DNA from 2 places in the Dyadobacter sp. CY327 genome. Region 1 is predicted to be linked to the other one. Evidence: riboswitches for the same ligand, from Rfam matches in the RefSeq annotation. Region 1 holds a riboswitch; the other holds the start of a gene.
The links. A riboswitch is a leader RNA that binds a small molecule or an ion and turns the genes downstream of it on or off. The one in region 1 is predicted to bind S-adenosylmethionine.

Region 1 (4,538 bases):
GGCTGGGACCTCGTGAGATAATAAGTGCGGTTGGCTGTGGGAATGTATCCGAAACTATCAATGAGATAGGCAAAATTATTGACCATACTCTCGATCAGATCCGTTCGTCCGGATTCTTTCAGGCCAAGCATTGTAAAATAGCTGTCCCAATAATAAATCTCGCGAAAACGCCCGCCCGGCACCACATAAGGAAAGGGAAGCGGGATCAGGGAGCCGCCACGTTCCTGGTTTTCGGGCTGGCGCGTGAGCACCTCCCATAATCTGCCAATGTTTTCCGACGTTGACGAGCTCTTATCGGCCTCAAAAGTAGACTTGATATGTGCAGGCATTCGAAAGTTCTGACTGATAAAAGCTTGCAAGTCGAATCCGGGCCGGTCCTGTTCCTGGTGATATCTTTCAATGATCAGAACCGGGTCTTCCAGCGGAATCGCGTCGGCGAAAGTTTTGGAATCTTCAAAAATATGGCTGTGCTGGATATCACGAAACAGCGTCCCATACAAGTCCTCTGGTGAAACATGCGGTGAACCATACGTGAAAGCGGGTGCTATGAATCCGTACAAATGTGAGTGGTTATATAACAGTGGTGAATGTCAGCTTAGGCAGTTTCATCGCATTCTCAATGAGTTGTATATGAATGCGCAGAATGCCGGCAGCTGCATTATAATCGATTTTTTCCGGATCGTCCGTAGGCTTGTGATAGTCGTCGTGGCCGCCTGTGTGAAAGAAAAGCACCGGAATTTTTTTGGCATAAAAAGACCCATGATCCGAGCCGCCGCTTCCGGCCTTGTCCGTAAAAAACTTGGTATCGCTTTTCACATCTTTAAATATATCCGGCCAGGCATCACTGGTCCCGTAACCGCCGATCCCAACGCCGCGGCTGGCATCATACCGGCCAATCATGTCCATATTAGTCATGAAATTGATTTTTTCCAATGGTAATGTAGGATTGTTAACAAAATGACGCGATCCCAGCAGCCCCAGCTCTTCGGCACCAAATGCTATAAAGAGAAAGTTATAGGGTTCTTTGACATCATTTTTGGAAAAATATCGCGCAAGTTCCAGCAAGCCTGCCACGCCCGAAGCATTATCATCGGCCCCGTTGTGAATTTGCCCTTCCGGCTTTTCTGCTTTCGAGCTTCCTTGTCTGCCCAGCCCCAGGTGATCAAAATGAGCGCCAATGACAATGGTATTTGCAGCTCCATTATCCAGAAAGCCGATGACATTATTCGTCTCGCGCAGACTGTCGGTAACAACCACGCGCCGCACTTTGGCCGTAAATGGTTGGTAAAATCCGTTGGTCCCCTTCGGTTGCAGCTTGTGTTTTTTGAATTGAGCAGCTACATATCCGGCCGCTTTTTGGTTTTCCTTGCTTCCGGTTCCGCGGCCCTGCATTTTGTCGGATGCAAGCTTGTAAACGTGTTTGGAAAGTTGGTCGGGAGCGGGCAGTTGGGCAAAGGCACTTTGGCAAACAAAACAAAAGAAGAACAAGTAATTTTTCATCGAACGCAGTATCATGGATGGGCAAAGATAAACCTCCCTGGATGCCCTGCAAAATAGAATTTGTGCTTTTGTTTGCATTTTCAGGCATCTGCGCTTAATATTGCAGGATCAAGTCAGTTGCTTCACCTTGTGTGCGATTGATTTATAAAGAAGAGGCGAGAGAATGGGCTCAATGAACCTCTGGCAACCTGCTACCACAATGGAGAAAGGTGCTAATTCCCACCTAAGTTATTAGGAGATATAAACTCAATTCGCGTGAACTTACAGTTAGAAATTTCCGTAAGCCGGATGGCTTTATTCTCGCATCTGCCCTGTGCATTCCACGGGACAGTCTGTTAAATTTTTGAATTAAAACCTGTGCTCTGGCACTATGCAAGCGGAACAAAAAACATTTAAATATCCTTACGCCTACGCGCTGGAAATGGGCGGTGAATTGCCAGGCTTCGAACTGTCATACACCACTTATGGAACGCAGAATGCTGAAAACAACAACATTGTCTGGATTTGTCATGCATTAACGGGCAGCTCCAACGCGGCCGAGTGGTGGGATGGCCTGGTAGGGGACGATAAGTTTTTTGACCCAGCCAAATATTTCATCGTTTGCGTGAATGTCCTGGGTTCGGCTTATGGCTCTACGGGCCCGCTGAGCATTAATCCCCGGACGCATAAACCTTTTTACAGATCATTTCCGACTATCACAGTTCGTGATGTGGTTGGTGCTATGGATCTGCTGCGGCAGGAACTGGAAATCAAGAAGATAAAGCTTTGCATTGGCGGTTCCCTGGGTGGCCAGCAAGCGCTCGAATGGGCGGTGGAAGTGCCCGATCTTTTCGAAGAACTGATCCTGATCGCCTCCAATGCACTGCATTCGCCGTGGGGCATTGCTTTTAACGAGTCGCAGCGGATGGCGATTGAGGCGGACCCAACTTTTAATGATGGCACGGACGAGGCCGGAAGCATGGGCATGCGGGCCGCGCGATCCATTGCATTGCTATCATACAGAAATTACGACACCTATAATTTTACTCAGGCGCGTGATAATCCGGATCAGATCGATGATTTCCGGGCATCGTCCTACCAGCAATACCAGGGCGATAAGTTTGTGAAGCGGTTTAATGCCTATTCTTACTGGGTGCTTTCCAAGATCATGGATTCTCACAATGTTGGCAGGAACCGCGGCGGAATTGTGCACGCATTGGGATTGGTTAAGGCCAAAACATTAGTATTAGGCATAAAATCCGATTTGCTGTTCCCATTATCCGAGCAACAATTCCTGGCGAGGCACATTCCGGACGCTGTTTTCCAGGAAATCGATTCGTTATATGGCCACGATGGCTTTCTTATTGAATATAAGCAGCTTACCCAAGTGATCAGGGCGTGGCAGGAAACGAATGGCAAATTGCAAACCGCAAAGATCTGAACATTAGTATCTAACATTAAGACTTAGGGAACATTAAGACATAAAAAAGCGCCGCTCAGAGGTTTCTCCGGGCGGCGCTTTTTGCGTTATAGTCATGCTATTTTGTTATTTTCAAAAGCAATTCCGGCTCGTTTGTAGTGATGTAATCGACGCCTTTTTCAAGAAACCATTTCATAGATTCTTCGTCATTCACCGTCCAGACATTGGTTGTCAGTTTTTTATCTCTGATATCCGCAATGTATTCTGGCTTTTTCTTCAACACATTCTGGTTGTAATCGATGCCATCCAGTCCTGCGGCTTGAATTTCATCCGGCGTTTTGTCTCCGTTCAGATATTCCACGTGTGCTTTCGGAGCCAGTTCTTTTACTTTTTTACAAACATCAAAATCAAAGGCAATGTAATCCGTAATGCCTTCCACTTTCAATTTTTTTACCATTTCCACACATTTGGTAGCCAGTGCTAGCGAGCGTTCTTTGCCCATCGAAGAAGTTTTGATTTCCAGGATCAGGCGTGTTTTCTTCTGTTTTGCGCCCGCTTTCAGGTAAGCTTCCAATGTTGGCAATGCCGTTCCATCCTCTAATTTGATCTGGGAAAGCTCCTGGGAATTGGTTTTTTCAATATGCGTTCCTTTAATCGAATGGTCATGAAGCACATAAATGACCGAATCTGCCGACATGTGCACATCAAATTCACTACCATAGCAGCCCAGTTTGATGGCATGCTCCAATGCACCAATAGAATTTTCGGTTACGCCGGTATTTTTCCACGCCCCACGGTGCGCTATAACTTTGTTTTTATTTTGAGACATGCCTTCAAAAGCGGTCAGACTAAGCCAACCAACTGCAACAATGGATAAGAATTTTTTCATTTTTTTAATTTTGGACTTATATAAAAAGAACACATTAACCTGAATTTACCCTGAACCATGGTCCAAAGCAGATTCGAAAATTAAAGCTAGTTTCGGTCAGCGGTGTTAGCTCAATGTTAAGTTTCAAAAAGCATCATCCTCCAAGTCGAATCTTTTTAAACTCCGTTTTGATGGCTCATGCGCTTAAATGCTTGCGAATTGTGAGAATAACCAGTTTGGAAGTTGGCGTGTTGCTTTTGTCTGCCACGCTGTTAATGGGAACGAGGACGTTCGTTTCGGGAAAATAAGTGGCTGTGCAACCTTCCGGAATCGGGTAGGGGACTACGACAAACTTGTACGCAACCCGCTCAATGCCGTCATAATGGTTATACAAATCCACCAGATCGCCGCTTTTTAAATCCCGTTTTGTGATGTCATTTTCGTTCATCAAAATCACGCGCCGCTCGTTGTGAATGCCTCGATAACGATCATTCAGGCCATAAATCGTTGTGTTGAACTGGTCGTGGCTGCGGATGGTCATCATCATCAGCTCATCCTCTTTCAGTTCGGGATCAAATAGCTTGCCGATGTTGAAATGCGCTTTTTCAGACAATGTGTCAAAATACCCGTCCCGGTTGCAATTAGGTAAATAAAAACCGCCTGGCACGCGGACGCGCTCATTATAGTTATCAAAGCCTGGAATTGTCCTTTCAATGTCAGCGCGGATTACGTCATAATCTTCGGCGTAAATGTCCCAGTTAATCTGGCTTT
Region 2 (4,538 bases), on a different contig from region 1:
GATAACCGGATATCTTTTCAGCCGGATCTGCCGGGAACTATATGCCCGCGACGCTGCAATGTAAAGCAACAGGCAAAAAGCGAACAATGTATTTACGAAAAGGAACGCTAAAACGATCGCGGTAAAATCCAGAAACATGGTGAGGTAAAAGAGTGCGGCCGTAGGCATAGGAGGCTTTTCGAGCCCGCCAACGCTCTCTTCGTCCCTATCCACATAACTGTTGTAACCATTACTAGCCGGGTAAATCAGCAGATGAATGATCAAAAAAGCGAAGAGTGCATGATGATGCACAACCGTATCTGCCTGACTGTAAGCAAACAGAAACAACGGCATCAGAAAAAAGGAAAAAGGAATCCGCAGAAGTTTAATTGTATTGCCATCAATGCCCATGGCCTAATTTAAGAAAAAAAATTTTGAACATTTGAGGCTGTCACAGATACAATATACTTTCTGCCAGGAACACCATTGTGCCGGAATCGGTTAAAGAGGAATAACAATTAGTCATACCAGAAAAATAAAAGATCATGCAAGCACAAAGTAAAGCACCTTCCACCCTCATGGTGGTATTGGCTTTTGCCACCGTTTACATCGTATGGGGATCGACTTACTTCTTCATTCAGCGGGCGCTGGAAGGTTTTCCGCCGTTTTTCCTGGGCGCTTTCCGCTTCATTATTGCAGGGCTTATTATGCTGGCGTGGAGTGTTGCACAAGGTGAAAACGTGTTCTCGCTCAAAGCGATCAAACCTGCGATCATTACCGGACTTTTGTTGCTTTTTATCGGCAATGGCATTGTGATATGGGTTGAGCAGTTCCTTCCCAGCGCAATGGTCGCCATTATGATTTCCTCATCTCCACTCTGGTTTATCGTCCTGGATAAACCGAAATGGTCTGAAAATCTTAGCAACAAATCGACGATTGTAGGTCTGTTGATCGGTTTTGCCGGGGTAGTGCTGTTGTTCAGTGAAAAAATAATGATTTCGATGTCGTCCATGAACAGTTCGCGCGATCTGTTCGCGATGGCGCTCGTCGTTTTTGGCTCCATGGCCTGGGCTGGTGGTTCTTTGTTTTCTAAATACAAGTCAGGCACCGACTCGGCAAGTGTCAATTCAACCTGGCAAATGCTGGCAGCCGGATTTGCTTTCCTTCCAGGCAGCATTATTTCGGGCGAACTGGCGACCCTGAATCTTGCATCCATTCCGATGGAAGCCTGGCTATCAACATTATATCTGATTATTTTTGGGTCGATTGCCGGTTTTGGAGCATACGTCTGGCTGCTGAAAGTCCAGCCGGCAACCAAGGTTAGCACTTATGCCTATGTAAATCCCGTCGTAGCAGTCCTTTTGGGGATATTTTTTGCAAACGAATCTATTTCTGTCCTGCAAATAGTCGGGCTGGTCATTATTCTCGGCAGCGTGTTGCTGATCAACCTGCATAAATATCGCAAGCCAAAACAAGTCGTATCCGCTTATTGATCTCTTGGAGGAGTGTGAGCAGTTAACACAAGGAAGCTTCTGTGATCTGCTCCACCTCCGAAATGTCCCTGTTTCTTTTGATCAAATTAAGGATACGCTCAAAATCAATAAGTTGTGAAGCTTCGAAGGCAATGACGCCTACGAAAACTCTTCCCTTGCTGATAAAGTTAAGGTGTTTGATCCTTGCACCATTAAACGATTCAACAATCGATGTGATCTTATGGAGACTTACAGCACTTCTGTAAATGATTTTGAGAAAGAAAATTTTGCTCATTTTAGTACTTTTTATCGTGGCTAATAATTGAAGAACCAACGGCTCAATGCGTTAATTCCAGACGGAAACGTGCCTGGCCGCGTGATGCAGGATCGGCATTATAAATGTTTACAACGGCCTGCACAATGTGATCAATCTCATCGAATGTGTTGAATTTGCTAAACGAAAAACGGACATTTTCTTTATCCTTCTGACAAGGAAGCGCGCTGATCACGTGCGAGCTGACCTGACTGGAACAAGCGCTGCCGCCAGAAACTGCAATACCCAGATTATCAAGACTTTTAACCAAACTGCCCGCAGCCAAACATGGGAATGAAACGTTCAAGATGTTCACCAGGCTGTTTTCAAGAGAGTGACTTTCGCCATTATAACAAATGCCGTACACACCACTGATCGCCAGTTTGGAGACCATATATTGCTTCAATTTGCTAACTACGGAATGGTTGCTGTCCAGGTCGCGGTATGCCACCTCGAGCGCTTTGGCAAGCCCTACAATGCCAGTCACATTTTCTGTCCCTCCACGCTGTCCTTTTTCCTGGCCTCCGCCAAAAATTTGCGCATGAATGCGGTGTTTTTTATTGATATAGATAAATCCGGCGCCTTTCGGTCCATGGAATTTGTGGGCGGAACCCACCAGAAAATCGATAGGCGTCTGGGTCAGATCGATCCATTGCTTCCCGATTGTCTGGGTGGTGTCCGTAAAAAAAATGGAATCATAACGTTGAGCAAGTTTACTTATCGCGTGGATATCTGTCAGGTTTCCAATTTCATTATTGCCGTGCATCAGGCAGATCAATGTCTGTGGATTGGCTCTTAAAAGGTTTTCAAGATGGTAAAGATCAACATTGCCGCGCTCATCCAACTGCACAAAACTCGTTTCGATATCACCCGATTTTTCATGTTGGAGAATGGTTTGCAAAACGGCCTTGTGTTCAATTTTACTTGTCACGACATGGCTAATGTCATATTTCGCAATCGCACCGGATATGGCGAGGTTGATGGCCTCGGTGGCTCCGGACGTAAAATATATTTCTTCCGCAGAAGCATTTAAAACCTTCGCAACCAGCTTCCGCGAATCTTCTATCGCATCTTTCACCTTCCGTCCTGCCCAGTGAGTGGACGACGGGTTGCCGAAGCTGGCGGCAAAAAATGGAAGGATCGCTTCAATCACTTCCGGATCCAGTGCAGTTGTGGCGGCGTTATCACAATAAATTTCCATGTTGATCTAAGTGTTAAATGTTATCAGTTTATTGATTCCAAATGCCGCACCTTGCCTGGATAATCGTAACAATTCCGCCAAAAACGAAACCGTAACGAACATACACGGACAAGCCTCTGGCTTTCCTTAACTCGATTGTACTCTGTTACTCCGGTGGTTGGATTCTCAGATTTATCATTAGAATTAGGTTGGGGCACCTTAAAAAGTCATAGGTTGCCAGAAGATCATAGAGCCTAACCTCTCCCTTCCTTCTTTATAAATCTACTAATTCGATAGACAAAGATGTAATAAAGATTTTAAAGATCCAAAAAGAGCGAAAAATTTCTTTGAGAAAATTCTTGATGCGCAGATTACCCGCCGTTTATTTGGTTTCCGGATAGCCTTTTTGGAGGAGCATGGCTAGTTCATTGACCGTGATAATGTAGGTGCTTTCTTTGGCGAGGTTTGTGAATTCGTTGGGGTCTTTTTGGTGGTCGTATAATTCCACGCCGGCTTTTCCTCCATCCCATTCCGTGTAACGGAAGCGCTCCGTTCTTACGCTGCGACCAGTAATTTTATTCCGCCGAACTTGGGTGTAAGCAGCTTTATCCCAAATGCCGTCCGGGTTTTTGAGTAATGATGTCAGACTTTTGCCGCCGAGTTTTTGGGTAGGCATCAGTCCGCAAAGCTCAGCCAATGTTGGGTAAATGTCCAGTAATTCCACCGTCCTGCCCGATGCCTTTCCTGCGGTTCCGCCAGGCACTGAGATGATTAATGGAACGTGCGCAGCATTTTCGAAAAGGCTTTGCTTCATCCACTGGCCGTGCTGGCCTACATTATAACCGTGATCGCTCCACAAAACGATGATCGTTTTATTGGTCAGTTTCAACCGGTCCAGTTCGTCCAGCACCCTTCCTACTTGCGCATCCACGAATGAAATTGACGCATAATAGGCCCGTAACGCCTCTTTCCTTTGTGCTACTGAAAGGCCTAAATGTGCCGGTTTGGTGGAAATTGCTGCTTCCGGAACGTCGTCAAGGTCATTTTGAATTTCTTTCGGAAGCGGGATTGATGCCAGTGGATATTGGTCAAAATATTTTTTTGGCGCTACGTAAGGGGAGTGCGGGCGATAAAAACCAACTGCCAGGAAAAATGGCCCGGCCTTCTTTTCCTTCAATAATTTGATAGCCTCGCTGGCGACCATTCCGTCTGTCTGCTCTTCATCCGCTCCCTCGCTTGCATGCCAGGCAAGTGCGCTGCCCAAGCCTTGGTCCGGCGTAAGATTTTTGACTAGTGATTCTTCGGTTTTGTCACGCCCTTTTGGATTGACTTTGCGATCCCAGGAAATAGGATCGTCCAGGCCGTCTGTCCCGATCTGGCCCGGAACGCCATAATGATAGATTTTCCCGACCCGGGCGCTGTAATATTCATTGTTCTTAAATAGCTGCGGCAATGTCACCACGTTGGGAAGATTCTTACGGAAGTGTGTTTGCAGTTCGTAGACCTTGGTAACATCAGGCCGCTGGCCAGTTAGCAGCGAAGAGCGACTCGGGCTGCAAAGTGGGAATTGAGTGTAAGCTTTGTCAAATTTCAC

Region 2: another riboswitch for S-adenosylmethionine. It lies ahead of LZG74_RS08955 (cysteine desulfurase family protein); the one in region 1 lies ahead of metX (homoserine O-acetyltransferase).

What each region holds. Positions count from the first base shown of each region.
Region 1 covers NZ_JAJUXJ010000004.1:429,623-434,160, reverse strand. Annotated here, with positions in the region: gene treA (alpha,alpha-trehalase TreA) at 1-560, opposite strand, end outside; gene LZG74_RS13430 (M20/M25/M40 family metallo-hydrolase) at 571-1,500, opposite strand; SAM riboswitch class I at 1,640-1,747, shown strand; gene metX (homoserine O-acetyltransferase) at 1,871-2,920, shown strand; gene LZG74_RS13420 (glycerophosphodiester phosphodiesterase family protein) at 3,018-3,788, opposite strand; gene LZG74_RS13415 (FdhF/YdeP family oxidoreductase) at 3,964-4,538, opposite strand, start outside.
Region 2 covers NZ_JAJUXJ010000001.1:2,131,832-2,136,369, reverse strand. Annotated here, with positions in the region: gene LZG74_RS08970 (UbiA family prenyltransferase) at 1-390, opposite strand, end outside; gene LZG74_RS08965 (EamA family transporter) at 525-1,472, shown strand; gene LZG74_RS08960 (hypothetical protein) at 1,495-1,746, opposite strand; gene LZG74_RS08955 (cysteine desulfurase family protein) at 1,790-2,965, opposite strand; SAM riboswitch class I at 3,134-3,227, opposite strand; gene LZG74_RS08950 (sulfatase) at 3,327-4,538, opposite strand, start outside.